4 regions of the Priestia megaterium genome follow, and region 3 is predicted to be linked to each of the others. Evidence: riboswitches for the same ligand, from Rfam matches in the RefSeq annotation. Region 3 holds a riboswitch; each other region holds the start of a gene.
What was found. Region 3 has a riboswitch for S-adenosylmethionine ahead of mtnW (2,3-diketo-5-methylthiopentyl-1-phosphate enolase). Riboswitches for the same ligand answer to the same signal wherever they lie in the genome.
Positions count from the first base shown of each region.

Region 1: another riboswitch for S-adenosylmethionine. It lies ahead of CEQ83_RS23965 (phosphoadenylyl-sulfate reductase); the one in region 3 lies ahead of mtnW (2,3-diketo-5-methylthiopentyl-1-phosphate enolase).
Region 2: another riboswitch for S-adenosylmethionine. It lies ahead of CEQ83_RS24310 (methionine ABC transporter ATP-binding protein); the one in region 3 lies ahead of mtnW (2,3-diketo-5-methylthiopentyl-1-phosphate enolase).
Region 4: another riboswitch for S-adenosylmethionine. It lies ahead of CEQ83_RS18325 (BMP family lipoprotein); the one in region 3 lies ahead of mtnW (2,3-diketo-5-methylthiopentyl-1-phosphate enolase).

Region 1 covers NZ_CP023317.1:4,668,814-4,676,561, forward strand. The annotation lists gene CEQ83_RS23935 (NAD(P)-binding protein) at 1-86, opposite strand, end outside; gene CEQ83_RS23940 (sirohydrochlorin chelatase) at 67-834, opposite strand; gene cobA (uroporphyrinogen-III C-methyltransferase) at 848-1,627, opposite strand; gene cysC (adenylyl-sulfate kinase) at 1,719-2,318, opposite strand; gene sat (sulfate adenylyltransferase) at 2,331-3,482, opposite strand; gene CEQ83_RS23960 (sulfate permease) at 3,535-4,614, opposite strand; gene CEQ83_RS23965 (phosphoadenylyl-sulfate reductase) at 4,634-5,347, opposite strand; SAM riboswitch class I at 5,602-5,704, opposite strand; gene cdaS (sporulation-specific diadenylate cyclase CdaS) at 6,018-6,644, shown strand; gene CEQ83_RS23975 (VOC family protein) at 6,742-7,125, shown strand; gene CEQ83_RS23980 (potassium channel family protein) at 7,193-7,748, shown strand, end outside.
Region 2 covers NZ_CP023317.1:4,730,566-4,738,313, reverse strand. The annotation lists gene CEQ83_RS24350 (3-hydroxyacyl-CoA dehydrogenase/enoyl-CoA hydratase family protein) at 1-97, shown strand, start outside; gene CEQ83_RS24345 (acetyl-CoA C-acetyltransferase) at 110-1,288, shown strand; gene CEQ83_RS24340 (acyl-CoA dehydrogenase family protein) at 1,312-3,096, shown strand; gene CEQ83_RS24335 (arsenate reductase family protein) at 3,212-3,568, shown strand; gene gcvH (glycine cleavage system protein GcvH) at 3,704-4,087, shown strand; gene CEQ83_RS24325 (YusG family protein) at 4,167-4,412, shown strand; gene CEQ83_RS24320 (toprim domain-containing protein) at 4,594-4,944, shown strand; gene CEQ83_RS24315 (thioredoxin family protein) at 4,959-5,258, shown strand; SAM riboswitch class I at 5,439-5,546, shown strand; gene CEQ83_RS24310 (methionine ABC transporter ATP-binding protein) at 5,678-6,703, shown strand; gene CEQ83_RS24305 (methionine ABC transporter permease) at 6,696-7,364, shown strand; gene CEQ83_RS24300 (MetQ/NlpA family ABC transporter substrate-binding protein) at 7,382-7,748, shown strand, end outside.
Region 3 covers NZ_CP023317.1:1,259,082-1,266,829, forward strand. The annotation lists gene CEQ83_RS06310 (carbon-nitrogen family hydrolase) at 1-620, opposite strand, end outside; gene CEQ83_RS06315 (pyridoxal phosphate-dependent aminotransferase) at 733-1,905, shown strand; SAM riboswitch class I at 2,036-2,142, shown strand; gene mtnW (2,3-diketo-5-methylthiopentyl-1-phosphate enolase) at 2,223-3,467, shown strand; gene CEQ83_RS06325 (2-hydroxy-3-keto-5-methylthiopentenyl-1-phosphate phosphatase) at 3,464-4,129, shown strand; gene CEQ83_RS06330 (methylthioribulose 1-phosphate dehydratase) at 4,126-4,764, shown strand; gene CEQ83_RS06335 (cupin domain-containing protein) at 4,780-5,295, shown strand; gene CEQ83_RS06340 (sugar ABC transporter substrate-binding protein) at 5,418-6,494, shown strand; gene CEQ83_RS06345 (sugar ABC transporter ATP-binding protein) at 6,511-7,748, shown strand, end outside.
Region 4 covers NZ_CP023317.1:3,563,363-3,571,110, reverse strand. The annotation lists gene CEQ83_RS18340 (putative polysaccharide biosynthesis protein) at 1-620, shown strand, start outside; gene CEQ83_RS18335 (hypothetical protein) at 640-1,008, shown strand; gene CEQ83_RS18330 (hypothetical protein) at 1,099-1,260, opposite strand; SAM riboswitch class I at 1,594-1,700, shown strand; gene CEQ83_RS18325 (BMP family lipoprotein) at 1,776-2,786, shown strand; gene CEQ83_RS18320 (ABC transporter ATP-binding protein) at 2,868-4,400, shown strand; gene CEQ83_RS18315 (ABC transporter permease) at 4,375-5,442, shown strand; gene CEQ83_RS18310 (ABC transporter permease) at 5,429-6,346, shown strand; gene CEQ83_RS18305 (sulfite oxidase-like oxidoreductase) at 6,371-7,033, shown strand; gene CEQ83_RS18300 (MogA/MoaB family molybdenum cofactor biosynthesis protein) at 7,067-7,579, opposite strand; gene moaC (cyclic pyranopterin monophosphate synthase MoaC) at 7,592-7,748, opposite strand, start outside.

The DNA.
Region 1 (7,748 bases), 1.6 Mb from region 3:
AAACCTTTAATTCTACGAGTTGCGATTGTTCCGCCTCCAACTACTAAGACCGAACGATCCTTTAAATCAAGCATAACGGTATACATCGTATTGATTTCCTCTGCTCGATAATAACGTTTTTACTTGATGACTTAAAATGTGTGCAAGTCCATCATGATAACCTAGGTAGTTTGCTAAGATAAACTGCTGGTCATCTGTTGATAACTGCTCCAATTCTTCCTTAATTTCGTTCATTAAAATACCGGTAAACAAAAGGTACGGGAGAACGAATACTTGCTTATACGAAGTTTGTTTAGCAAGGTGCAGCCCTTCTTTTAAATTAGGGTCAGCGGCAGCTAAATAGCATGTGCTCACTTCTTTAAAAGCTCCTTTACCTTTTAGCAGTTGAGCTATTTCGTTAAAATCTTTTTTTACAGCAGGATCACTGCTTCCTCTGCCGACCAGCAATACCATCGAATCTTCATGCTTATCCACATTAGTTTCATTGATTCTCTCTACTAAGATATCAACAATTCGTTCGTCTACGCCGAACGGTTCTCCGTACAGTACTTCTACTTGTGGATAGCGTTCATATACTTTGTGTATTTCTTCAGGTATATCATGTTTTGCATGGGCAGCTGTTAATAACAGCAGCGGCACAATGGCAATACGAGTAGCACCTTGTTCAATACACGCTTCAAATCCTTGTTCAATAGTAGGGTAAGCTAGCTCTAGGAAACAAACTTCTTGAATCGGTACATCTAGATTTTTTTTACATCTTTCAATAAAAGCAACTGCCTGATCAGCGCCTTCTTTTACGCGGCTGCCATGGCAAACATATAAAACTGCATCCATATAATCAACCTCTTTAGTAAGCTTCTTGTGCATACGAATAGTAATGCTGTCCAGTCTTCTCAAACCAATTCAATCGGTCATGAAAATTTACAACTTCACCAACGATAATCATACTGGGATTTTCAATTTGTTCTTCTTTAACAATATCAACAATTGTACCAAGAGTTCCAGTTACAGTGCGCTGGTCCGCACATGTGCCCCAGTGAATCAAGGCAATTGGCGTAGCTGAGGTTTTTCCATGTTCCATTAACTGTTGGCAAATGTACGGTAAGTTCCTCACTCCCATATAAATGGCAAGAGTATCTACACCTTTGGCTAGGCTATCCCATTTGATTGCATCATGCTCGCTGTCTTTACGGTGTCCTGCTACAAAAGCAAAGCTTGCGCTGTATTCCCGGTGAGTGACAGGGATTCCTGCATAAGCAGCAGCTGCGATACCTGATGTAATTCCTGGAACAATTTCAAATGAAATGCCCTGTTGCACGAGAGCTTCTGCTTCTTCCCCTCCGCGTCCGAAAACAAATGGATCTCCGCCTTTTAAGCGCGTTACAATTTTCCCCTTTTTAGCGAATTTCACTAAAAAGTTATTGATTGTTTCTTGCTTGAGGGTATGGTAGTTTGGAAGCTTTCCGCAGTAAATAATATCAGCATTACTTTTAGCATACTCCAGCAGATCCTTATTCACTAAACGATCATATAAGATAACATCTGCTTGCTGAATTGCTTTCAACCCTTTTAATGTAATTAAATCTGGATCTCCTGGTCCTGCACCGACTAGATATACTTTCCCCATGAATGCCTTTCACCCTTCCATCATTTCCACGTCTCCGCAGCGCTCCCAAATTTTAATTTGAATTAGAACAGCGGACAAAGTCCGCTGTCATTTAGATGAATTTTCGGTTAGATAAATATTCAATAACAGTTTGTACACATTCTTCTACAGACTGTGTGCTTGTATTAATTGTTACTTCAGGATTAGCAGGTGACTCATAGGGAGAATCAATTCCTGTAAAATCACGGATTTCTCCGCTTCTTGCTTTTTTGTAAAGGCCTTTTGGATCTCTTTTTTCACATTCTTCTAACGGACACTCTACGTATACTTCCAAAAATTCATTCCCCTCTAAGATCTCACGCACTTGAGCGCGATCTTCTTGGAATGGAGAGATAAATGCTGTTAGTACCACTTGACCGCTGTCTACGAACAGCTTAGAAACCTCACCGATACGGCGAATATTTTCTGTACGATCTTCAGCAGAAAACCCTAAATTCTTGTTTAAGCCAAAACGAACATTGTCACCATCTAATACATAATTGCGAATATTTTTATCAAAAAGCGCTTTTGCCACTGCGTTTGCTACGGTAGATTTACCTGAACCCGAAAGGCCCGTAAACCATAATACAAAACTGTGATGATTATTTTGCTCGCGTCTTTCCTGTTTTGTAATTCCAGCATCATGCCACGTAATGTTTGTTGATTTACTCACTTCAACCGCTCCTTATTTTGAAGATACTTTTTGTTTTGCTAATCCCTTAATTAACACTTCAATTACTTCTTTACGGCTGAATGTGCTTGGTGGCACTTCTCCGTTACGAAGCATTTCACGTACCTTGGTACCAGATAGAATCATATGATCTTCCTTGCTGTGAGGGCATGTTTTCGTTGATGCCATCGCTTCACACTTCTTGCAGTAGAAGCTGTGTTCAAAAAATAAAGGTGTAATTCCTAATTCATCTGCCGTAAAGTTACTGAAGATTTTTTGTGCATCATATGTTCCGTAGTAGTCACCAACACCAGCGTGGTCACGGCCTACAATGAAATGCGTGCATCCAAAGTTTTTTCGAACCATTGCATGGAAAATAGCTTCTCTAGGTCCAGCATAGCGCATTGCAGCAGGGAAAACTGCCAAAGCTACACGATCGCTAGGATAATAGTTCTCTAAAAGTACTTCATAACTTTCCATACGGATATCTGCTGGGATATCATCTGACTTTGTTTCTCCTACAAGTGGATTTAAAAACAGGCCGTCTACAATTTCTAATGCTGTTTTTTGAATATACTCATGCGCACGGTGAACAGGGTTACGAGTTTGGAATCCAACAACCGTTTTCCAACCGCGCTCTTCAAATGCTGCTCTTGTTTCAGTTGGATCTAGGTAATACTTTTCAAAACGCGTTTTAGGTGTACGTTCTACAAGTACGATTGGACCTGCTACATATACATTTGGGCGTTCCATCATTTTCTTCACACCAGGGTGGGCAAGTTCTGCTGTGCGGTACACATTTTCCGCTTCTTTTTCTTTATTTGGCGTATATACTTCAGAAACTTCTAAAACACCATATGTCACACCGCTTTGAACTAGTTTTACTTTGTCGCCAATGTTTAATTCTTTAGCCTGCTCTTCTGTTACGGGAAGAGTAATAGGAATACTCCATACAGTTCCATCTGCTAGACGCATATTTTCAACAACTGATTGATAATCTTTTTCTCCTAAAAACCCCGTAATTGGGCTGTAAGCACCAATCCCAATTAGTTCTAAATCACTTAGAGCCATGTTGTCTACTTCAATTTCTTTTGTTAGTGAAGTGTAGTCATATGTTGGTTGATATAAATTAATTAATTCTCCACCGTGTGCTTGAATTGTTGTCATTTTGTAAAATCCTCCTTAAGTAATTAACACAATATAATAAAAAGCAATTGAATCACGCAGTCATTTTTTCTTTTTCCGACTGCAAGCTTGCTCTTTTTCTTCTAGTCGTTCTAGCTAAGCTTAGAACACCTGCTGTGGCAATGCAGCCACTAGCTAGCACCACAAATGAATATAAGTCGCTTTCAAGTACTAATTTCACAAGAACATATGAGATTACGAGTGAAAATACAGGGGATACCACCCAAACCTTTAACATTTGAATGACCACTTCGCGCTGTTCTTTCGTAAATCCCGTTTTCGCTGCGCCTATCCCAATAATAGAAGACGTAGTGACCTGTGTAAGCGGTACTGGCAAACCAAACAGTGAAGCTGCTGTAACAAGAGAAGCACCAGTACCTGAAATAATGCAGCCTTCCCCTACAGAATAGCGAGTAATTTTTTTTCCGTTTGTTTCAATAACTCGGCCTCCTAGTAAAAGAGCTCCGAGTGCCACCGCCAATCCTCCTGCTATGACACCCGTTGTAGCATCCATTAACCCAGCTCCTACTAGAGGACCGACAGCATTTGCCACATTATTCATTCCAGCTGAGAAGGCTTCAAAGAATCCCGTCGCTATAACTAAAATCGTTAAAACTCTTTTCCACTTTCCCTCTGCTTCTTTTTTATGCGCTCTGCGTTTTATCACTTTCCCAATCAAAAAAGCAATGACAAATGAAACTAGCGGAACAATAATCCAAAAAGACATGACAATTAAAAGTTTTTCTACATACAGAGATTGATAAGCTACTCCTACTCCAACAACTGAGCCAACTGTTACTTCACTTGTTGATAGAGGGATACCAATCAAATTCGCGAAAAAGAGTGACAGCGTTGCAGCAGCCAGAATGATAATAACTAATTCTACTGACAGCAGTTTTTCAGGTATGATACCTGAACTGATGGTTTTTACCACCTCACCGCCTCCGGTAACAGCTCCGAGCACAATTCCTACAGCACAGATGAACAGGGCCACTCTTCGCTTTTTAATTGCACCGGAGCCGTATGAAACGCCCATAGCAGCTGCTGCACCGCTTGCCCCAATATTCATTGCAAAAAAAAGCGCAATGATAAAGGCAACATATAAAAGCATCATTTATTCAGCTCTTTCGTATTTAAGATTCGTGTAATCCGCACTCAACTTTTTGTGTACCTGCCCATCTTCCTGAACGTAAATCGTCTACATTATAGGCAGGTGCGGTACAGGGCTCACAGCCGATACTTGGGTAGCCTTGATCATGAAGTTTGTTGTACGGCAAATCATGCTTATACACATAGCGCCAAATTTCTTTCCATGACCAATGAATTAACGGACAAACTTTCACCTTCTTGAATTTCTCATCTTTATTAAAATAATTCGTGTTGGCACGAGACTCAGACTGCTCGCGTCTCAAACCAGAAATCCACGCATCATAAGGAGCAAGGGATTCTCTTAGCGGAATGATTTTTCGAATTTGACAGCATAAGTTAGGCTGACTCTTCCAAAGCTCATCTCCATGTTTTTCAGCTTGTTCTGCAAGAGTTAAATCCGGCTTTTTCATATGAATACGTAAATCAGGGAAGCGTTCTTTAATTGCATCAATCACTTCATATGTTTCTTTAAAATGAACGCCTGTATCTAAAAAGACAATTTCAGCGTCTTTTTTCACTTTTGAAATTAAATCAATTAACACGATTCCTTCGATCCCAAAGCTTGACGCATAAATAATTGAATCTCCGTAGGTATCATACGCCCACTGCAATGCTGAAAGGGCTCCTTTTGTTTCATCTTTACTGTCGAACTCTGGAAATGTATCGCTCCAGTTTTCGTACGTATATAAGTCTGCCATTTTCTCCACTCCAATTCTTAGTTATCCGCGTTATCCAATAAAAAAAGACGGTTTTACCCACTAGAATTGGATAAAACCGCCTCTAGTGTGTCTAGTCAGCGAAACTATTTAATTCTTACTTTACTTCGGCGTGTTCAAAAATTTGTTTTAAGTCGGGGTTTACAGTCATTGGTTTCCCTTCTCAAATTATCGCTTGCGCTATATCAAAATAAAAAGTCTTCCGTATTGAAAGACTGGGTAGGCAATAAATTTTCACCTTATCTTTCAAAATGATACACACTTTGCTGGAATTAGCACCTTGCTAAGCAGGTTGCCGGGGTTCAACGGGCCAGATCCCTCCACCACTCTTGATAAGCATTTTTTAAAAATTTTAGCATATTTAGAATATTTGTCAACATTAAAAATCATATATCCGATAAGAAAACTATACTTTAAATTCACAGAAATATCTATACTTTTATTTAAAACAACATATGTAAATTTGACCCAAATGTGAACATATCAGTTTATAAAACGCTTTCTTTTTTCTCCAACTTTTGATGTTCTCTTGCTAAATAAAACGCAAAATCTCTCTATAAAATTAATAGCGGATTTATAAGCTTTACGGATAATTCACCCACATTAGCACACATTACAGATAACACTGACTGACAGATAGGAGCTATATAAGATGGAGAGACAACCCTTTCAATTAGACGATACAATTAAAAATAATGTACGAACATATTTACAGCAGATTTCAACTGAAGCCTCTAATTTAATTAAACATTTAGACACGAGTGATCATTGTATCCTATGTGATTTTGAGGAGATGAGAAGGTTATTTCAAGATGTTCAAGCTACGGCCGCCTCTTATTACTTGCGTCATTACTTATCGCCTTATACATTTGAATACGCTGCTCTGTCCCTAGCTATTCATAACCTCTCTGAGAAACGTCACGGCGCTTTAATTGTCATTGAACGGGAACAAAATGTTGATCCTCTTATTCAAAAAGGAATGCCTATTCAAGCTCCTGTCAGCGCTACGCTAGTTGAGACACTGTTCTATCCAGGGACACCCTTACATGACGGAGCTGTCCTAATTAGAAATAATCAGCTTATTTCGGCTGCTAATGTTTTACCTCTCTCGTCTATTATTTCAACGAACAAAAAATTGGGAACACGTCACCGTGCAGCCATTGGAATGTCAGAAAAATCGGATGCATTAATTTTAGTTGTATCTGAAGAAACAGGCAAAATTTCGTTTGCGCTTGATGGAAGCCTCTACCCTATTCACTCCAGCAAAAATATGATTTAAGAGCCCTTTCCTAATAAGCAGCCCTATCTTGACTTCTATATCCTTTCTCTTTAATATATTTCATAGTTTTTACATACTATAGATACGGGTGATGCATATGGCAATTTTAAAATTTGAACATGTAGGCGTTCAAGTAAAGGATATAGAAAAATCTATTGAGTTCTATACACAAAAGGTGGGATTAGAGCTCATCGAAACACTACCACATACCGATCCGTCTTTGAAGCTAGCTTTTCTAGGTTTAGAAGGCAATGTAATCGTAGAGTTAATTCAAGGGTATAACTCAAGCTTACCTAATGAAGGTAAAGTTCATCATTTTGCGCTGGCAGTAGATGGAATTGAAGAGGAGTTTGAGCGTTTAAAATCAGCAGGCGTTTCATTTGTGGAAGAAAACATTGTAACTTTGCCAAATGGAGCAAGATACTTATTTTTCTATGGTCCAGACAAAGAATGGATTGAATATTACGAAGTAAAAAGATAAAGATATCTTATACCTTCAGTGAAAAATGGTCATACTGTGGCTATGACTAATCACTGGAGGTATTTTTATGATGGAATGGCTATTATTTCGACTTTTTCGTCGTTCTATTTTAGTGCGGCTTCTTTTTATTATCGGCTGCCTTGTTTTACTTTTCGGCATGCTTATACATTTCCTAGAGCCGCAAACGTTTGGGAATGTGTTTGAAGGAATTTGGTGGGTTATTATTACAATCTCTACTATAGGGTACGGTGATTTTGCTCCCACCACTACGATTGGAAGGTTAGCTGCAATTATTTTAGTCCTCATTGGAACGGGATTTATTACTACTTATTTTGTCACGCTTTCTAAAATTGCTGTTTCCGCTGAGAGCGCTTATCTGGAAGGAAATTTAAAGTTTTATGGAAAAGATCACTTCATCGTTGTGGGGTGGAATGAGCGCGCCAAACTCGTGCTAGAGTCTTATCGCGACGCATTTCATAAAGAAGACATTGTTCTTATCGACGACTCTCTGACTAAAAATCCCATGATCTGTGATCGCGTTCATTTTATTAAAGGAAGTCCCTCTCACTATGAAGTATTAGAACTTGCCAATGCTCGGTACGCAAAAAAAGTGCTGATTACTG
Region 2 (7,748 bases), 1.6 Mb from region 3:
TTTAGAGAGAGAAGCATTTTTAAGCCTTGTTGGAGAAGCGAAGTCTCAAGAACGTATGCAGCACATGTTAGTTAAAGGAAAGCCACTGCGCAATTAAGGGGGAGAAAAAATGAGAGAAGCAGTTATTGTAGCAGGTGCTAGGACACCGGTCGGAAAAGCAAAAAAAGGTTCATTGGCAAGTGTTAGACCTGATGATTTGGGAGCTATTGCGGTTAAAGAAACTCTTCGCCGAGCAGGCGGATACGAAGGACCGATTGATGATTTAATTATTGGTTGTGCGATGCCTGAGGCAGAACAAGGTTTGAATATGGCTCGAAATATTGGCGCTCTTGCAGGTTTGCCTTATACGGTGCCAGCAATAACGATTAATCGTTATTGTTCATCAGGTTTGCAAAGTATTGCCTACGGTGCAGAACGAATTATGCTAGGGCAAGCCAAAGCAGTGTTAGCTGGAGGAGCAGAATCAATGAGTTTTGTTCCAATGTTTGGAAACGTAGCGCGTCCGAATGTTCAGCTGGTTGAAAATGCGCCGGAGTATTATATGGGCATGGGACATACAGCAGAACAAGTGGCGATGAAATACGGCATTTCACGTGAAGACCAGGATGCATTTGCCGTACGCAGCCATCAAAAAGCAGCAAAAGCACTTCAAGAAGGGAAGTTTAACGACGAAATTGTTCCCGTGGAAGTGACGCTTCGGAAAATCGATGAAAACAATAAGCTACGTGAACAAAAGCTGATGTTCTCTCAAGATGAAGGAGTTCGTCCTGGCACAACTGCGGACGTATTAGGGAAACTTCGTCCAGCCTTTTCGATTAAAGGATCCGTCACAGCTGGAAACTCTTCGCAGACAAGTGACGGAGCTGCATCCGTTTTTCTAATGGATAAAGAACAAGCTGAAGCAGAAGGCTTAAAGCCTTTGCTTAAGTTTCGCTCATTTGCAGTTGGAGGAGTTCCGCCTGAAGTAATGGGGATTGGCCCGGTAGCTGCCATCCCTAAAGCTCTTAAACTAGCAGGGCTGGAGCTTTCTGATATCGGATTGTTTGAATTAAATGAAGCATTTGCTTCTCAAGCACTTGGCGTTATTCGTGAATTAAATATTAATGAAGATAAAGTAAATGTAAACGGAGGCGCTATTGCCTTAGGTCATCCATTAGGCTGTACTGGAGCTAAGCTGACTCTTAGCTTAATGCACGAAATGCAGCGTCGAAATGAGCAGTTTGGAATTGTCACCATGTGTATTGGTGGAGGAATGGGAGCTGCTGGTGTATTTGAATTGTTAGCATAATCATTTCAAAGGGGGATATGAACATGTCAAATAAAACAAAACAAATGATTAAAGGTGGAAGTTTTTTAATTGAAGAAGGCGATGCAAGCCGCGTCTACACACCGGAGGATTATACATCTGAACAAAAGATGATTGCCAAGACGACAGATGAATTTGTAGAAAACGAAGTCCTTCCGCAAGTGGAATATTTAGAAAAGCATGAGTTTGACCGTTCTGTAAAGCTATTAAAACAAGCTGGTGAATTAGGCTTGCTTGGTGCAGATGTACCGGAAGAATACGGTGGGCTTGGTTTAGATAAGATTACCTCGGCTTTAATTGCTGAAAAAATGTCTCGAGCAGGCGGATTTTCCATCACTCATGGTGCTCATGTAGGAATTGGGTCATTGCCAATCGTCTTATTTGGAACAGAAGAGCAAAAACAAGCATATTTACCTGCTTTAGCGGTAGGGGAAAAAATAGCGGCTTATGCGCTGACTGAACCGGGTTCTGGTTCGGATGCTCTCGGTGCTCGAACAACAGCTCGCCTTAACGCAGAAGGTACACACTATGTGTTAAATGGAGAAAAGCAGTGGATTACGAATGCTGGATTTGCTGATGTATTCGTGGTGTACGCAAAAATTGACGGCGATAAATTTTCTGCTTTTATCGTTGAGCGCGAATTTCCAGGCGTTTCGGTTGGCCCGGAAGAGAAGAAAATGGGAATCAAAAGCTCATCAACCAGAACGTTGATTCTTGAAGATGCGCTTGTTCCAAAAGAAAACGTGCTAGGTGAAATTGGAAAAGGCCATGTGATTGCCTTTAACATTTTAAATATTGGGCGCTATAAGCTTGGAGTTGGAGCAGTTGGAGCAGGGAAACGTGCGTTAGAAATTACGTCTCAATACGTTAACCAGCGTCAGCAGTTTAAAACGCCAATTGCTAAATTCTCATTAACACAAGAAAAGTTAGCCACAATGGCTTCTAAATTGTATGCAACTGAAAGCTCCGTATATCGTACGGTAGGACTTTTTGAAGACCATATGGGCCAGCTTTCAGAAGAACAGCAAAAAGACGGAAAACAAATTGCTGCTTCCATTGCTGAATATGCTATCGAATGTTCATTAAATAAAGTGTTTGCCACGGAAGCTCTTGACTACATTGTAGATGAAGGCGTGCAGCTTCATGGAGGCTACGGTTTTATGAGCGAGTATGAAATTGAGCGTCTGTATCGCGATTCTCGCATTAATCGTATTTTTGAGGGAACAAATGAGATTAACCGTCTTTTAGTACCAGGCACATATTTACGCAAAGCGTTAAAAGGAGAGCTTCCACTGCTTCAAAAAGCACAAACGCTTCAAGAAGAATTGATGATGCTTATGCCGCAGGAAGTAGGAAATGAGCCGTTAGATCAAGAAAAAATGCTTGTGCAAAACGGGAAGAAAATTGCGCTCTTGCTTTTGGGATTAGCTGCACAAAAGTATGGCAAAGAATTAGAAAAAGAACAAGAAATTCTCGTTAATATTTCTGATATGATTAGTAACGTATATGCAATGGAATCTACTGTTTTACGTACTGAAAAAGCCATTTCCAAAACAGGAGTAGATCAAAACAGCTTAAAATTAAAATACACGCAAGTATTCTGCCAAGAAGCATTTAATCGAATCGAAGCAGATGCAAAAGAAACGTTAATTGGCGTTGAACAAGGTGATACGCTTAGAGTCATGCTTTCGTCTCTTCGCAAATTAACTCGCTATACACCAATCAATGTAATTAGCGTAAAGCGCGAGGTTGCAAAAACGCTTCTAGAAGTAGAGAAGTTCACAGTTTAAGGAAAAAGGAGCTCGTTTTGCGAGCTCCTTTTTGTTTAAGAAGCCTCTATCTAGGTAAATGATAAAGGATGTGTTAAAATACGAAAAAAGCTTAAAATAAAGGGTGGTTGACGAAATGTCATTATTTTTTTATTCATATCCAAAGTGCGGTACGTGCCGAAAAGCAAAGAAGTGGCTCGATGATAACGGAGTAGCATATGAAGAAATTCATATTGTAGAAAATCCGCCAACAAAAGAGCAGCTGCAAGCTTACTATCAGAACAGCGGCCTAGAATTAAAAAAATTCTTTAATACAAGCGGTAAAAAATATCGCGAGTTAGGTCTTAAAGATAAAGTAAGCAGTGCGAGTGAAGACGAACTTCTGTCTATTCTTGCGTCAGATGGCATGTTAATTAAGCGTCCGCTGCTAACAGATGGACAAAAAGTAACGCTTGGTTTCAAAGAAGAGCAGTTTGAGGACGTGTGGAAGTAAGTTTTCAAATAGAAAATTTTTACCTTTTACGTTACACTGTTAATAGGAAGTTATTTTAGGTTGTAGAAAGTGTTCTCCACGTTGAAGGCGCTTTTTATATAAACAAATTACGATACATATTTTGGAGGGATTAAGATGAGTACACCAAAAGATTTGCGTTATTCTGAAGAGCATGAATGGGTAAAAACAGAAGGAGACGTTGTCCGCGTAGGTATTACACATTTCGCTCAAGCTGAGCTTGGAGACATCGTATTCGTTGAACTGCCAGAAGTAGGAGCAACAGTAGAAGCTGACGAGCCGTTTGGTAGCGTTGAATCAGTAAAAACAGTTTCTGAGCTTTACGCACCAATTAGCGGTGAAGTTGTAGCAGTAAACGACAACTTAGGCGATAGTCCTGAACTTGTTAATGAATCTCCATACGAAGAAGCATGGATGATTACAATCAAACCATCTGATGCTTCTCAAGTAGACAAGCTGATGACAGCAGAGCAATACGAAGAAATGACAAACGAAGGATAATATTCCTCCATAAATTGTCTTTATGAAAAGTTTTTGACTGGACACTCTATTAGTAAACAAGCTAAAGGAGTGTCTTTTTATGTTTGAAAAACAAAAAATGGACGTTACAGATCGCGTTACAGCTAAATTTCATGACGGCGGTATGAAATTATACGTTGATAAGCAGCCAATTGGTGAAGTTAGCTACGGAACAAGCGGCAATGAATACCGCTTTGAAGAAGGATATTCGCAAGAAAATAATAAGTTCTATCAATACGCGGACGTACAAAAACAAGGTGAAACGCAAAAATATACAGACTGCGATGAAGAAGCAGGATGGTGCTAAACAGTGGCAACTGCCGCTGTTTTTCTTGTTTTATAGAGATAATATGGCCTAAACTGCCTTTTAAAAGAGTTCTTTCTTGCAAATTTCTTTTAAAAAACAGGTGAACTGTGATACATTAACGAATATTGTATAGCATAAAGAAATGATGTTACTATACAACTGACGATTATGGGTGATGAAAATGGGGCTAATTGAAATTGAAAAAGTAATTATTGTCGAAGGAAAGTCAGATAAAAAGCGTATTCAAGATATCATTCGAGAACCAATTGAAATTATTTGTACAAACGGTACGATTAGTTTATCAAAGCTGGATGAAATTATTGACTGTACGTTTAACAAAGAGGTATACATACTCGTTGACTCTGATGATTCAGGGAATAAGCTGAGAAAACAATTTAAACGAGAGCTTCCGGAAGCAGAGCATCTATATATTGATAAAATGTACCGAGAAGTTGCTGCCGCCCCTAGACATCACATAGCAACAGTATTGCTGAGTGCCAATATCGATGTTAATGCAGAATTTTTAACATAAAAGGAATGAGCAACATGCAAGAATGGAGCGAAAAACAGCTGGATGATCAGTTAAAAGAAGGAGAAAGAGCCTTTATCTTTTTCCATACGCCTTTTTGCGGGACATGTCAGCTGGCAAAAAAAATGTTAACCGTGGCAGAAGCGATGCTGCCGGATGTAACCATCGGAATGAGCAATTTAAATTATATGCCTTCAAAAGCAGAATTATTTTCTATTGAAAGCGTACCTTGTTTGATTGAAGTGGAAAATGGTGAAATGGTAAAAAAACTCTACGCGTTTCATTCCATCGAGCACGTACTCGAGGAGCTTCGATAATCAAACGTTTGTTTAAAATGAAGAAATGGAAAGAGAGCGAACCGTTGGGGCTGTTGAAATCTTGGGATATTATCCCAAGAACAAAATCTGTTGACAGCCTATCTGACACATGCTAAAATCACACTCATGAATGTTCATAAATGAATGAATATTTCCCAAAAACAAAATAATTGTTGCGAACTCTTATCAAGAGAGGTGGAGGGACTGAGCCCTGTGAAACCCGGCAACCGTCAGACTAACTGAAATGGTGCCAATTCCTGCAAAGCTATGCGCTTTGAAAGATGAGAGAAAGGATTAAATATCGAGCCTTTCTGTCATGCGCAGAGAGGCTTTTTTAATGGGGAAAATTGTTTTACGGCTTTTTCATCCTATAGGGCAACCTAACATAATTAAGTTTTTATTAAAGAAGGTGAAGAAATATGATTACATTAACAGACGTTACAAAAATTTATCAGGCCAAAAGCGGTCAAGTAACAGCTGTTGATAATGTGAATCTAACCGTTAACCAAGGTGAAATTTACGGAATTATTGGTTATAGCGGAGCGGGGAAAAGTTCTTTGATTCGCTTGCTAAACGGATTAGAAACACCAACGACAGGAACGGTCGAAGTAGCAGGTAATGATATTGGAAAAATTAAAGGCGGAAAACTCAGAAAAGCTAGACAAGAAATTAGTATGGTATTTCAGCACTTTAATATCTTGTGGTCGCGTACGGTACGAGAAAATATTGCCTTTCCGTTAGAAATAGCAGGGATTTCAAAAGAAAAAAGAATGAAACGAGTAGACGAACTTATTAAGCTAGTCGGGCTTGAAGGGCGTGAAGATGCTTATCCATCACAGCTTAGCGGCGGACAAAAGCAGCGTGTTGGGATTGCTCGAGCGCTAGCGAACAATCCAAAAGTATTGCTTTGTGATGAAGCAACATCAGCGCTTGATCCTCAAACCACAGATTCTATTTTAGATCTGTTAGTAGATATTAATGAGAAGCTAGGGTTAACCATTGTATTGATTACTCATGAAATGCACGTCATTCGTAAAATTTGTCATCGAGTAGCCGTTATGGAAAATGGGGCAGTAGTAGAAGAAGGACAAGTGCTAGAAGTATTCAGAAAACCTAAGCAGCCGATTACAAAACGATTCGTTCAACAGATTTCTGAACCAGAGGAAACGTTTGAAACGATTGAACAAGTAAAAGAGCTGTATCCAAGCGGGCAAATTATTCAGCTGACGTTTGTTGGCGGAAAAGCAGAGCAACCGCTCATTACAACGATTTTAAAACAGTTTGATGTAACGATTAATATTTTGCAAGGAAAGATTTCTCATACACAAACAGGTTCATACGGGACGTTGTTCGTTCATTTAGACGGAGAATTAACAGAAGTTAAAAAAGTCATTGCATACATTCATGAGCAGCAGGTAGAAGTGGAGGTAATGACAAATGCTTGAGAAACTATTTCCAAACGTTATTTTAGATGATTTTATTCAAGCGACAAATGAAACACTATATATGACGGCTATTTCAGTTGTAGCCACATTTGTTCTAGGTATTTTATTGGGCTTGCTTTTATTTTTAACGTCCAAAGGACAGCTTTGGCAAAACAAACCTTTATATGCCATTGTGTCGGCGGTTGTAAATATCTTTCGTTCCATTCCATTCATTATTTTAATTGTTTTACTGATTCCATTTACCAAAGCATTGGTAGGAAGTATTTTAGGCGCTAATGCAGCGTTACCGGCTTTAATTGTTGGAGCAGCACCATTTTATGCGCGTCTTGTAGAAATTGGTCTGCGTGAAATTGATAAAGGTGTTATTGAAGCTGCTAAATCAATGGGAGCCACAACAAGCACTATTATCTTTAAAGTGCTGTTACCTGAATCGCTGCCAGCTTTGATTTCCGGTTTGACAGTAACAACCATTGCGTTAGTCGGCTATACGGCAATGGCGGGTGTGATTGGAGCTGGAGGTCTTGGAAACCTTGCATATTTAGAAGGATTCCAGCGCAGCCATAATGACGTAACGCTAGCCGCTACGATCTTAATTTTGATTATTGTATTTATTATCCAACTTATTGGAGATGCGATTACTGCAAAAATTGATAAAAGATAAAGGGAGGATTATTTATTATGAAAAAATGGCTTTCAGCTTTAGCATTAACATCTGCGCTAGTAGTAGGATTAGCGGCGTGTGGATCTAACAATGGATCAAAAGATGAAAAAAAAATTGTCGTGGGTGCATCTAATACGCCTCATGCTGAAATTTTAGAACAAGCAAAACCTATTTTGGAAAAACAAGGAATTGATTTAGAGATTAAAAAATTCCAAGATTACATCTTACCGAACACAGCTCTTGCAAACAATGAAATTGATGCAAACTACTTCCAGCACGTTCCTTATATGAATTCAGTGCTAAAAGATCATAAAGGTGAAAAAGGGTATGATTTCGTAAGTGCCGGTGCCATTCACATTGAACCAATTGGTATCTACTCTAAAA
Region 3 (7,748 bases):
TTATTAGGATCTTGGCCTACACGATTACACGCGATTACATAGCATTGATTTTCGATTGCGCGGCTAATGAGCAGTGCTTTCCAATGGGCAAGTCTTGGAGCCGGCCACTGAGCAACAACAAATAAGACTTCTGCTCCGCTGCTAGTATGCACGCGAATCCATTCTGGAAAACGAATATCGTAACAAATAACTCCTGCGCATAAAGACTGTTCAAGTGTAAAAAGATTTTTTGCTGTTCCTGCTTCTAGATAGAGGTGCTCATCCATTAATTTAAATAAGTGCAGCTTACTGTATTGTGACACTTCACGACCTTTTCGGTCAAAAATATACATCGTATTTGTGACGCCTTGCTCTGTTTTTTTCGCGATCGAACCTGCCACAATATTTACTTCGTTCGTTTTAGCAAATTGAGAGATTAATTGCTTGGCCTGCTGTCCTTCATCATCGGCAATTTCGTCTAGCCGCGTCAAATCATAAGCTGTATCCCATAGCTCAGGAAGCACAAGGATGTCAGGGTTTTCTTTCAGAGCTTCCGTCATTTTTTGTTGAATATATTTTCGGTTTTTAGTTGGGTTTCCAAACGCAATATCAAGCTGCAAACACGTGATTTTTACACTCACTTTATCATCCGTCCTTTTTGTAGTAGTTGAAAAAAATGACTTTACAAGTTGAGTATTACAATATATTATTTGTGACTAGAATTTCAAGAATTTTTTGAGAAGGTGTGCGATGATGAAACAATTTGAGCAATCGGAACTATTAAAAAGTTTACCAAAACAATTTTTTGCATCACTTGTAGGCAAGGTAGGAAAAGTAATGGCCCAAGGGCACGACGTTATTAACTTAGGGCAGGGCAATCCTGATCAGCCTACTCCTTCACATATTGTAGAAACACTGCAAAAAGCAAGTGCTAATCCTATGCATCATAAATATTCTCCATTTCGGGGGCACCAGTTTTTGAAAGAGGCCGTTGCGACTTTTTATAAACGAGAATATGGCGTTGATGTGGATCCTGAAAAAGAAGTAGCTATTTTGTTTGGCGGGAAGGGTGGACTTGTTGAAATCCCGCAGTGCTTATTAAACCCTGGAGATACGGTGCTGGTTCCGGATCCTGGATATCCTGATTACTGGTCTGGAGTAGAGCTTGCAAAAGCAAAGATGGAAGTGATGCCGCTCACGGCTGAAAATCATTTTCTGCCCGTATACGAAAAGATAGGTGAACGTGCTAAAGAACAGGCAAAGCTCATGTTTTTAAACTATCCGAATAATCCTACCGGTGCAGTGGCAACGGCAGAATTTTTTGAAGACACCGTGGCGTTTGCTGCCAAGCACGATATTTGTGTGGTACACGACTTTGCCTACGGAGCCATTGGATTTGATGGTAAAAAGCCAATCAGCTTTTTACAGACTCCTGGTGCAAAAGAGACGGGAATTGAAATTTATACTCTTTCTAAAACGTATAACATGGCGGGATGGCGAGTTGGATTTGCTGTAGGAAATGAAAGTGTAGTAGAAGCTATTAATCTTCTTCAAGATCATATGTATGTCAGCCTCTTTGGGGCGGTTCAAGAGGCAGCAGCGGCAGCTCTGTTAGAATCTCAACAATGTGTGAATGATTTAGTTAAGCGCTATGAATCTAGACGCAATACCTTTATTCAAGGGCTTCAAGAAATTGGTTGGGACGTTACATCTCCAGCGGGTTCCTTTTTTGCATGGCTAAAAGTTCCTAAAGGATATACTTCTGAACAATTTTCAGATTTACTTCTTGAAAAAGCCCACGTTGTAGTGGCACCTGGAGTAGGCTTCGGAACATATGGTGAAGGCTATGTGCGCGTAGGACTGCTGACGGATGAAGAGCGCATGAGAGAAGCTGTATCTCGAATAAAAAAATTAAATTTATTTTAAAAACGCATTGACAATCCTTTTTGAGTTGGCTTAATATGTAAGAAGTTAACGAGATTAATAACCGATAAATCCTAGCGGTATTTTTTATTTAGTATATAATCTACGAATTCAATTTAAATAAATAGCAACTTTCTTATTAAGAGTAGGTGGAGGGACTAGCCCGATGAAGCCCGGCAACCGACTTAACGCATGTTAAGCACGGTGCTAATTCTTGCAGCAGCAGCTGAGAGATAAGAAGAGCAACGAAAGCCTCTTCTTAATCACAGAAGAGGTTTTTTTTATTAACGATATTAAACAGCAAGGGAGTTTTTAGCATAATGAGTGAAATCGTTGCAAGCTACTTACTACATGACAATAAAGGAAATTTTCATAAAAAAGCGGAAGGAATTGCTTTAGGACTAACCGTCGGCTCATGGACAGATCTGCCGCTTTTAGATCAACAGCAGCTTCAAAAGCATAAAGGGCGCGTCGTATCCGTAACTGAGCTTCAAGACTGCGAACGTGTTAACGGATATTTAGGCGGAGAGGTTAAGCAGGCTATTGTCAAAATTGCTTATCCAACTGCCAACTTTTCAAGAGATTTACCGGCTATTTTAGTTACGGTTTTCGGAAAACTATCACTTGATGGAAAAGTGAAATTATTAGACTTGGATTTTCCTGATGAATTATTAGCTGAATTCCCAGGACCGCGCTTTGGAATAGAAGGTATACGAGAGAAACTAGGCGTTTATGACCGTCCGCTTGTGATGAGTATTTTTAAAGGCGTGATTGGAAGAGACATGACGTACTTAACAACTCAGCTGCGTGAGCAAGCGCTTGGCGGAGTGGATTTGGTTAAAGACGACGAGATTTTGTTTGATAGTGAACGAACACCTTTTGAAACTCGCGTTACAGAAGGAAAAAAAGTACTGAATGACGTATACGAAAAAACGGGACACCGCACGCTGTATGCTGTTAATTTAACGGGACGAACGTTTGAATTAAAAGAAAAAGCGAGAAAAGCAGCTGAGCTAGGAGCCGATGTTCTTTTATTCAACGTATTTGCTTACGGGTTAGACGTACTGCAGGCACTTCGAGAAGATGATGAAATTAACTTGCCGATTATGGCACACCCAGCTGTTAGCGGAGCGCTTACGCCATCAGAGTTTTACGGTTTTTCAAATTCATTACTGCTTGGAAAACTATTGCGCTTAGCCGGAGCGGATTTCTCACTGTTTCCATCACCATACGGAACCGTAGCGCTTTCTCTTGAAGATACGACAGGCATTGCCTACGAATTAACGCGTCCTGTGTACAAATATAAGCAGACTTTCCCGGTTCCTTCAGCAGGAATTCATCCTGGAATGGTACCGCAGCTTGTGAAGGACTTTGGAATCGACAGCATTATTAATGCAGGAGGCGGAGTTCACGGTCATCCAGACGGCGCTATCGGAGGAGGAAAAGCATTCCGTGCGGCGATAGATGCAGTACTCTCTCATCAAACACTAGCCGAAAAAGCGGAAGAATCAAAAGAGTTGCAAAAAGCTTTGCAACTATGGGGAACAGTAGAGGTGAAAGCATGACATCGTTAAAAATCTTTTGTGACTTTGATGGAACAATCACAAATAGCGATAACATTATTGCTATTATGAAACAATTTGCTCCTCCGGAGTGGGAAAGTATTAAAGACGACGTGCTAGCACAGCGCGTCTCCATTCAAGAAGGAGTAGGGCAAATGTTTGCCTTGCTTCCCGTGGAATTAAAGGAAGATATTATTTCTTATATTTTAGAGACGTCTGCTATTCGAGATGGATTTGATGATTTTATTGCCTATACAAAAGAGCATCATATTCCGCTTTATATTGTAAGCGGAGGAATTGACTTTTTTGTAAAACCGCTTTTGGGAAATCGAGTTGCAGAGGAAATGCTCTACTGCAACGGATCTGATTTTTCCGGTGAGCATATTTCCATTACGTGGCCTCATACATGTGATAAACAGTGTACAAATGACTGCGGCTGCTGTAAGCCAACGATTATTCGCCATCTTGCAGATGAAAGAGATCATACGGTTGTTATTGGCGATTCAATTACAGATTTGCAGGCTGCCAAATTAGCTGACACTGTCATTGCGCGTGACTTTTTAATTAAAAAATGCGAAGAGCTATCTCTACCGTATCGTCCTTTTTCTACTTTTTATGATGTGATTCACCATTTACAAGAATTAACAGAAGAGGTGAAAGCATGAGTATTATGGCTCAGCAAAGATTACACGAGCTTGCAGATATAAAAGATGAGTTGGCAGAGCGCGATTGGTTCTTCGGTACAAGCGGAAACTTAGCGATTAAAGTGGATCAAAATCCGACAACTTTCTTTGTATCAGCAAGTGGAAAAGATAAAAGAAAACGCACAAATGAAGACTTTTTGTTAGTTGATCAATACGGGAAGCCTGCAGAAGAAACGCATTTAAAGCCTTCTGCTGAAACGCTTTTACACGTTAAGATTTACGAGTCAACGAATGCTGGGTGCAGCCTTCATGTACATACAATCGACAACAACGTGATCTCTGAACTGTACGGAGATGAAGGGTTTATTTCATTCAAAGGTCAAGAAATTATTAAGGCACTGGGTATTTGGGAGGAAGATGCGGAAATTACTGTTCCGATTATTCCGAATTACGCGGATATTCCGACACTAGCAGAAGAATTTTCTCACCATATAAAAGGCGATCAAGGCGCGATTTTAATTCGTAACCACGGGATTACGGTATGGGGAAAAAATGCGTTTGAAACAAAAAAAGCGCTAGAAGCCTATGAATTTCTATTTAGCTACCATGTGAAATTACTATCACTTAAAGGCATTAAGCCAAAGGTGCATTTATAAAAGGAGGAAATAAAAATGGCGCAAATTCGCTTACATGTAAATAATAAAAGAATTGAAACTCAAGAGGAAGTATCAGTTTTTCTGGCAAACAATGAAGTTATTTATGAAAACTGGGATATTACAAAACTTCCAGAAAATCTTCGTGAAAAATATGATTTAACTGATGAAGAAAAAACAGAAATTTTAAACGCTTTTGGTGAGAATATTAAAGATATTTCTGAACGCCGCGGCTATAAAGCTCAAGATGTTATCTCGTTATCGGAATCTACACCAAACATTGATGAATTGTTAAAAAACTTTCAGCGCAAGCATATTCATACAGATGACGAAGTTCGCTTTATCGTAAGCGGTCATGGAATCTTTGTTATTCAAGGAAAAGACGGTGAATTTTTTGATGTTGAATTAGAGCCGGGCGATTTAATTTCAGTACCAGAAAACATTCTTCATTACTTTACACTAATGGAAGATCGTAAAGTAGTCGCTGTGCGAATTTTCGTGACAACTGAAGGATGGGTACCTATTTACGCATAACAACTACTTGTAAAGCATAGGTCATGATCACCCCGCTTTTACATCTAAAAGCGGGGTATTCTTTGGATTATTATAAAACTAACTATTTTTATATGAATAATAAGTTTAATAGGAGGAACACCATGAAAAAGAGTAAAAAAATGCTGTGGCCACTTACTTTGCTCGTGCTTCTAGTTTTTGCGCTGGCTGCCTGCACGAAAGAACAGCCAAGTCTAAACGAGAAAGCACAGGCAGCTCCAGCGCAGCAAGCGGCTTCTGCTAAGCCTGTACAGCAAGAAGGAAAAAAGATTACGAAAGATACAAAAATTGCGCTTATTTCTGAATTTACATCAGGCACTCACGCTGCTCAGTACATAACAGGTGTGACAAAAGCGGCTAAAAAAGCAGGAGTACAGCTATCCGTTTCTGATTCTAATAATGATCAATCTAAAATGGCGGCGTATTTAGACACGGCTATTAACCAAAATGTTGACGGTATTATGATTGACCACGGCCGGGCTGAAACCCTTGAACCTGGCGTGAAGCGCGCGATTGCAAAAGGGATTCCCGTTATTGCAACAGACGTAGAATTAAAGGTAGAAGGCGTTACAACGATTGACCAAGATGATTATATGCTTGCGCTCCAGGGGCTGAAGCAAATGATGCAGGACATTAACGGAAAAGGAAATATTGTATATGCGTTTGTTGGAGGCTTTGCACCGATGGAAAAACGCGACAGCATTTATAAAATTATGATGAATCGCTATCCAGATGTAAAACAAATTGCCACGTTTGGAAGCGCAACAGACAACACCTCTCTAGACACTCAAAATAAAATGGCGGCTGTATTAAAGCAGTATCCAAATAAAGGAGACATTGCAGCCGTTTGGGCACCTTGGGACGAATTTGCAAAAGGAGTCACAAGAGCGATTAAAGAAGCAGGACGAGATGAGATTAAGGTATATGGAGTGGACTTATCTGATGAAGACCTGCAAATGATGCAGGCAAAAAACAGCCCGTGGAAAGCGTCAGCTGCTGTAAACCCAGCTTCAGTAGGAGAAAAGCAGGTTGATCTGCTTCTTAAAAAGATTTCCGGTCAAGAGATCCCTCGTTATTATTCCTTTGATCCGGTTTTAGTCAAACAAACTGACTTGCCTAATCAAACGATTAATATGGACCAGCTTAGTCAGTACGTAGAAGAATGGGGTAAAAAAGAGTAGAAGTGGAGGGACAGACATGACGAACGAGCTTTCAATGAAGAACATTACAAAAAACTTTGGTTCTTTTCAAGCGCTGAACAAAGTTGATTTTACTGTTCAAAAAGGGGAAATTCATGCTTTATTGGGAGCCAATGGTGCCGGTAAAAGTACGTTGATGAAAATATTGTGCGGAGCTTACGACGAGTACGAAGGAAAGATTTACAAAGACGGAGGAGAAATCTCTATTTCTTCTCCTAAAGAAGCGAAGAGCCACGGCATCGGCATTGTACACCAAGAAGTCGATGTAGCGCTGATTCCTTCGCTATCAGTAGCTGAAAACATTGTGTTAGACGTGCAGGTTTCTAAGAAAAGTAAGACATTTGTAAACTGGAAATCTATTTATAAGAAAGCGGAAGAAGCTCTTTCTTTACTTGGTTCTTCTTTATCCGTTAAAAAAAATGTTGTTGATCTAACTCTATCAGAAAAACAGCAGGTGCTTATTGCACGTGCAATTGTACAGAATGTTGATTATTTAATTTTGGATGAACCAACCGCACCTCTTAGTGTGGAAGAGACGAAACAATTGTTTTCTGTGATGAGAGAGCTGAAGAAAAGCGGAGTAGGCATTATTTATATTTCACATCGCCTTCAAGAAGTGGTTGATATTTGCGACCGCTTAACGGTTTTAAAGGACGGACGCTATGTAGCTACAAAAGAAACTTCACATACATCAATTGAAGACGTGATTACGCTCATGTTAGGAACGTCTTCTGTAAAACAGTGGGTCAAAAAATCAGTAGAAGTTGGAAACGAACTTTTACATGTAGAAGCATTATCCCTTCCAGGGCGCCTTTCGAATATCTCTTTTCATGTAAAAGAAGGAGAGGTAGTCGGTATTGCAGGGCTTGTAGGAGCAGGGAAAACGGAGCTTTGCCGAAGTCTATTTGGTTTAGAGCAATATGTCAGCGGCAGCGTTCGGTTAAAAGGCAAGAAACTAAAGTTGAATAAGCAGCCGTATTATTATATTGCACAAGGTCTTTCTCTTGTTCCTGAAGAACGAAGAAAAGAAGGAATTTTTGTTCATGAATCGATTGCCGATAACTTAGTTTTGCCAAGTCTGTCCCGCTTTACAAATTATTCGTTTCTAAAGCGAGGAAAGATCAAAGAAAAAGCGCAGAAAACGACTGGGCAAGTTGGCGTAAAGTCTCATTCTATCGAGCAGTCAGTTGGAACGTTAAGCGGTGGAAATCAGCAGAAAGTAGCAATCGGAAAATG
Region 4 (7,748 bases), 2.3 Mb from region 3:
AGATTACAAAAACGCTGCAGCTGCTGTTGTTTTTTACTCTTCCTGCTGCGGTAGGGCTTTGTTTATTGGGTAAGCCGGTATATATGATGATTTTTGGAGCGAAAAACAGTCCTGAAATCGGTGGAGTTGTTTTACAATGGTATGCGCCTGCTGCCATTTTATTTGCTCTTTTTACCGTAACAGCCGCGATTCTTCAAGGAATTAATCAGCAAAAGAAATTAATTTTTGGCTTGGGTTTAGGTATTGTTGTGAAGATAGTATTAAACGTACTGTTGGTTTCAAGCTTAAAAGAAATTGGACCTGTTGTCGCGACGTACGGAGGATATGGTGTATCGGTTATCTATAACTTTTATTTAATTGAAAAATCCATTTCTTACCGAGTTCAATCACTAGGAAAAGCCGCGTTGACTCCTGTTTTATTAGTAAGTGTGATGTCAGCCGCTGTGATTATCGGCAATTATACTTCTCACTATTTTTTAGAAAATAAGCTGTCTGCATCTTCACTTGCGATTAGCACATCTTGTATTTCAATTGCTTTAGGTGCTGCCGTGTATCTAGGACTTGGCGTAAAAACAAGTTTAGGGCAATCTGTTGTGTTAAATAGAAGAAAAAGAATGTAAATGTAAAGGAGAGAAAGGTGTGTCAAAACGATTTTTACTAACCGTAGCGGCTGGAGGATGTATCATAATTTTCGGCGCGCTGCTGCTATTAAATTGGGAAAGAGTGTTTGGCGATTACCGTCCGATTCAAACAGCAACAGCTGTATTCAAGTTAGAGGTGGGAAGTCAAGGTGTAGCAGAGACTACGGATTCAGATGATGCTCTTCACTATATGGTGAAAAAAGGACATTTAGATGAATATATTCAACTGATGAATGAAAAAGGCTATGTGTTAAAAGAAAAAGATATTGATCATAACCGACTTGTTTTTAACGATGGGCAAGAGGATGAGCAAATTTACTACAAGCGCTTTGCAAGGAAGTATACGATGATTGATGGAGAAGGGTAAAGGCCTTCACTTAGAATTACTACATACTAAAATCATTAAAAGAAAACACCACCTTGCGAATAAAAGGTGGTGTTTTTTTGTTAGATTATCTCATCTTAGTTTTGCTCTTGCTACCCCTGTTACGACCATACTCGTAATAAAAATAACTACGATTCCAATGTTGGTCGGGGTATCAAAAAATATTTTTGAAACGGCTAAAGCGATAATAAGCCCAATGGCTATGCCAGATAATTCTTTCATTAATTTCAACATTAACACCTCTTAATAATATCGCTAAGGAAAAGTCTAACATTATTGGTAAAGTGGTTTCAATTAATAACACATTAACCGAAGAAGCATAATAGAATTTATTTGCTACCACTAAATCCTTTCGACAGTCAACAAATTCAGTATAAGCGCTTTGTGAAGAAGTATAGAATGATTCAAGAAATGAGGTAAAGGCTTTAACTTCTATTTTAGTAGACTAAAACCATATAATCCTATCTGTTTTTAAAGTTTTTTTGTATGAAAAAGAAAAATAATATTGACAATTATTAAAAAACTATTAATATTGACTATATTACATAAAACAAATAGCTATTGTTTTCCTTATCAAGAGAGGTGGAGGGACTGGCCCTGTGAAACCCGGCAACCGCTGTCTATGACAGAATGGTGCCAAATCCTTAAGAACAGTATGTTCTTGAAGATGAGGAAGAGACGTTTGGTTAACGAGCTCTTCCTTTATATAAAGGAAGAGCTTTTTTTATATTATAGGGGGAGTAAGTTAAATGAAGAGATTTCTTATTTTAGCAGTTGCGCTTGTACTACTCGTAACTGGCTGTCAGTCAAAAAGCACAAAAAGCAGTGGAAGTGAAGAGAAAGGAAAGAAGCGAATTGCTCTTGTTTTGCCTGAAAAGATTGGAGTTAACCCGTTTTTTCAGCAAATGGATGAGGGAGCAAAACGAGCTGGGAAGAAGTATAACATTGATGTAAAGACAATTGAATCTACAGATCAAGCAGCCATTGAAAGTAATTTGCGTGCTGCCGTAGCAGAAAATTATGACTTGATTATTACATCTTCTTTTGAATCCGAAGATGCGTTGAAAAAAGTAGCTCAAGAAAATCCGCAGCGTCAATTTGCGATTATTGATACAGTGGTTGATTTACCAAATGTAAGAAGCGTTGTATTCCGTGAACAAGAAGCTTCATATTTATTAGGAGCAGCCGCAGGATTGATTACGAAAACGAATAAAGTAGGAATGGTTGCAGCTGATGATATTCCATTATTAAAAAAATGGACGGTAAGCTTTAAAGAAGGACTAGAATCAACAAATCCAAAAGCAGAGTTTTTAGTAAACTATGTTGGAAGCTTCTCTGATCCAGCTAAAGCAAAAGAACTTGCTATTTTACAGGCTTCAAAAGGCGCTGATTTTATCGCTGGAGCATCAGCTGTAGGCGACTTGGGTGTATTTGAAGCAGCAAAAGAAAAAGGTTTTTATACGGCAGGCCAAGATATTGACCGTACGGAAGTAGATCCTGAGCATATCATTTTATCGCAGTTAAAAGGATCTGATGCGGCTGCTTATGAAACGGTAGAAGCACTAGCAAATGACAAATTTAAATCGGGCGTAGTGACATACGGCTTAAAAGAAAAAGGTGTTGGGTTAACGTATGTGACTCAAGACAGCAAGACACCTCTTAATGACTTTGTAGGACAAGATGTAATTGATCAATTAAAAGAAATTAAAGATTCGATTATTGATGGAAAAACAGTGGTAAAAGATCCGTTAGCAAAGTGAGTTGAGAAGAGAAGTCGAGTAAGGCTGGCTTCTCTTTCTTATTTTTGAAAAAAACCTAAAGGGAAAGGAGCAATGAATGGAATGAGTGAGCTGTTGCAGTTAACGAATTTGACGAAGAAATACGGTTCATTTTTAGCAAACGATAACGTGTCTTTTACGCTGAAAAAAGGGGAGGTTCACGCGCTGGTCGGAGAAAACGGTGCTGGTAAAACAACGTTGATGAGGATGCTTTACGGAATGGAAAAGCCGAGTTCAGGAAGTGTTCAGCTGCACGGGAAACCTGTTTCGTTTTCATCTCCTGCGGATGCGATTAAAAACGGAATAGGCATGGTGCATCAGCATTTTATGGTTTTTCCTCATTTTTCAGTGGCTGAAAATATTGTCTTGGGGCATGAGCCAAAGAAAGGTCTCTTTTTCAACAGAAAGCAGGCGAAAGCAGATGTACGGCAATTAACCCAAACTTATCAAATTTCAGTGGATGTTCATAAAAAAGTAAAGCATTGCTCAATTGGGGAACAGCAAAAGATTGAAATTTTAAAAGTGCTGTATCAAGGAGCAGAAATTATTATTTTAGACGAGCCTACCGCCGTTCTTACTCCTCATGAAGTAAAGGAACTATTAAAAACAATCCGGTTTTTGGCTTCTCAAGGAAAAAGCATCATTATTATTACACATAAGCTGCAAGAAGTGATGGAAGTAGCGGACCGAATTACAGTTCTTCGAAATGGTAAAGTAGCCGGCGTCACAAGTAAAGAAGATACCAATGCTCACCATTTAGCGAGACTAATGGTAGGGAGAGAATTAAAAGAGCGTCCTGCAAGAGTGCCATCACAAAGCACTTCTCATTTAAGCGTACAAAATCTCTTTTTAAAAGGAAAAGGACAAAAAAACGTATTGCAAAATGTGTCTCTTCACGTTTCTGCAGGCGAAATTGTCGGTATTGCAGGGGTTTCAGGAAATGGGCAGTCAGAGCTGCTTCAAGCAATTGCTGGATTAGTAGAAACAGACACCGGAAGTATCAAACTTGGAGATGAAGATCTTACAGGGCGATCTGTGCGTGAAAGAAGAGAGGCAGGAATTGCTCATATTCCAGAAGACCGCTATATGTGGGGAGCCTCTAAAGACGATACGATCGAGGAAAATGCGCTGATGGGCTATCAGTATAAAGCTTCTTACTCGAAGATGGGCTGGCTGAAAAGAAAGATATTCAAGTCGAGCGTGGAGGAACGGATAAATGAATTTTCGATTAAAGCCACTTCATCTAAGCAAAAAGCAGGAGAACTGTCTGGGGGAAATCTGCAAAAATTAATTGTTGCAAGAGAGCTTGGCCAAAACACCTCTTTTCTACTTGCTGCCGAACCAACGCGAGGAGTGGATATTGGGGCAATGGAACGTATTCATGATGCCTTGATTCAAAAAAGGAATAATGGCTCTGCTATTTTACTTGTATCGTCTGAGCTGTCGGAGATTATCTCACTATCAGATCGAATTTTAGTGATGTACGAAGGCAGTATTGTCGGAGAGCTTACAAGAGAAGAAGCGACGGAAGAGAAACTAAGCATATTAATGGCAGGAGGAACGGTAGAAGGTGATACAGTTGCAGAAACTTCTTAAATCATTAATCCAACCGATTATTGCGGTCATTTTTGGCTTAGCGATAGGAGGCATTATTATCTCCTTAACAGGTGGTTCGGTTTTCCAAACATATACAGAGCTCTGGAATGGAGCGTTTGGTAATTTTTATTTCTTCACCACTACGCTGGCTCGCGCTACGCCTATTCTGTTAATTGCATTAGGTGTGGGATTTGCTTTTAGAGCAGGTGTGTTTAATTTAGGGGGAGAAGGACAAATGGTCGTTGGAGCGATTAGTGCAGCGATTGTTGCTTATTACCTGCCGGCTCCAGGGATAGTCAAGCTGATAGCAGCCATTGCCGCTGCTGTTGTGGCAGGGGGATTGCTTTCCGTTTTAGCAGGATGGATGGAAGCCGCGTTTAAAATTCAGCTTGTCATTTCGACCCTTTTATTAAATTATATCGCTGTTTTATTTGCAAGTTATTTAGCAGGTCACCCTTTTCAAGATAAAACAGGCTCAGCTGCTCTCGCTCAGACGCCTATGATTGAGCAATCAGCATGGCTTGGAAAAGTGTTTCAAGGAATGCCTCTTCATGTCGGATTTATCATTGCTCTAGTGGGTGCGCTGCTGCTATGGACGGTGCTTCGCTACTCTGTGTTTGGCTATGAAGTAAACGCATCCGGGAAAAATCCGTTGTTCGGAGCGTATGGAGGCATTCATCAGGTAAAAGTCATGCTGTTTAGCATGTTTATTAGCGGAAGCTTGGCTGGATTAGCAGGAGGATTTGAAGTGCTTGGTTCACAGTACCGATTTGTAGACGGTGCGCTCACCGTTCCTGGATATGCATGGACTGGAGTGATGGCTGCTCTGTTAGCAAATTCAAATCCAATCGGCATTGTTTTTACGTCTCTTTTACTTGCCGCTTTGCAAACAGGAGCGATGGGGCTAGAGCGTAATACAGAAATTCCGTTAGAAATTGCGAGTATTATGCAAGCTGTTCTTATTCTATTTATCTCAGCGAAATTTACAAAGCAGTGGTGGAAAGCCAAAAAGAAAGGAGCTGATATTCGTGGAGCTGCTTGATTGGTCACTGTTAAATGCAACGCTGCGAATGGTTGCACCGATTTTATTAGCGGCGCTAGGCGGAATGCTTTGCGCGCGCGTAGGCATATTTAATGTAGGGCTAGAAGGTCTAATTTTGATTGGAGCTTTTAGCGGGATTGCGGGCAACTATTATACTCATAATGTCTTTTTTGCGATCGTGATTGCGGCTGGAGCAAGCTTACTTTTTGCTTTGCTTTTTGGAATGATGGTCGTGATGTTTAAAGCAAATGAAATTGTCGTTGGGGTGTCTATTAATTTTTTAGCACTGGGCTTAACGACATTTTTACTCCGGACTATTTTTCATACAAAAGGTGCCTATTACGATAAAAACATGCACGGGATAGGTACATGGGATATTCCTTTAATTAAAGACATACCTATAATCGGCGACATTGTTTCCGGGCAGTCACCGCTTGTCTATTTTGCTTTTTTAGCAGCTATTGCTTTTTATATCTTCTTTTATCGAACGATTTTTGGTTTTCGTCTTCTAGCAGTAGGCTACAATAAAGTAGCAGCAAGTACGCTTGGGTTGAAAGCAATAAGATATCAGCTGTTTGCGATTGCAGCATGCGGAATCCTGTGCGGGATCGCGGGAGCACAGCTTTCGTTAGGGCAAGTCACGATGTTCTCAGAAGGCATGACTTCAGGGCGTGGATTTATCGCACTTGTTGCGATGATGCTCGGTCAGTCTCATCCGCTCGGTATTTTAGCGTCAAGTATCCTTTTCGGCTTAATGGATGCCATGAGCACACGACTGCAAGGTTTTTCAATACCGACTGAGTTTACGATGATGGTCCCTTACGTACTTACATTAGCCGCGATGTTTTTCTTACGAGATAAAGGTGTCGAAACGAATCAAACAAGTCAGCAAAGTGCACGCTGATAAAAAAATAAAGAGGTGGTACCTATGAACAAAGCAGACCGTATTAAACGAATGAAAACACCAGAAATTGATCCAAAGTATGAAGGACGAGTGCCTCCGGGGCAAGTAGTGACAGAGCGCTTTCCTATTTTACATGAAGGCGACGTGCCGGAGTATAACTTAGAGGAGTGGACGCTTCGCGTGTTTGGGTTGGTAGACAAAGAAGTGACGCTTTCGTATCAAGATATATTGAACATGCCTCAAACAACGGTGAAATGTGATATTCATTGCGTAACGAGATGGACAAGACTTGATAATGAATTTACGGGCGTGCTGTTTACAGACTTTTTAAAAGCAGTTGGCGTGGAGTTGAAAAGTAAATACATCATGCTGCACGGAGATAATGACTATACGTCAAACATTGAAGTAAAAGATTTACTGAGAGACGATATTCTTCTCGCTCATTCCTTTAACGGAGAGCCGCTTACACCTAAGCATGGATATCCGCTGCGATTGGTTGTGCCGCATTTGTACTTTTGGAAAAGTGTCAAATGGCTTCGAGGCTTTGAAGCTATTGATGAAAACCATCCGGGCTTTTGGGAGCAAAACGGCTTTCATCTTAGAGGAGATCCGTTTAAAGAAGAGCGTTTTTCTGGAGAAGATTTAGGCATTCCAGAAGATGAGTGGGTACATAAAGACTATGATTAATGAAAATGCCTATGCGCAAGCATAGGCATTTTGTTAGCGCTGGCGGTTTAATTCCCACACAACGTGGCGAAGTTCAGGCAAAATCAGTTTGGTCATAGCTAGGCGAACAGCACCGCTTGATCCTGGTGTAGAAAAAACGGCTTTTTCGTTAATCGTCCCGGCAATTGCTCGGCTCATAATCGCTGCGCTGCCAATGTCTTCGGTGTAGCTCAGCATGCGAAACAGCTCGCCAAACCCGACGATTTCTTTATGAATCAGCACTTGAACGGCTTCAATTGTGACGTCTCGTTTTGTAATTCCGGTGCCGCCGTTTGTGAGAACAACGTCAATGTCCTCAGCACTGCATCCGGCAAGTATCGCTTGTTGAATCGACGTTTGATCGTCTTTTACAATTTCATAGGAAGCGACCTGCATCTCGTGTTCTTTCAGAAGTTGGATCATTAGCGCGCCGCTTTTATCGGTTTCTTTTGTACGTGTATCGGATACCGTAATGACTTTGCAGCGAACGGGCTGAGTTGCTTTGGATTTATGTTCATGTACGCTCATTATGTACCTCCTTTACGCTTCCGTACGTTTGTAGTCACCGTTTTTGCCGCCTGATTTTTCAAGCAGATATGTTTCGCCGATAATCATGCCTTTATCAATGGCTTTGCACATATCATAAACGGTTAATGCGCAGGCAGAAGCGGCAGTTAAAGCTTCCATTTCAACGCCC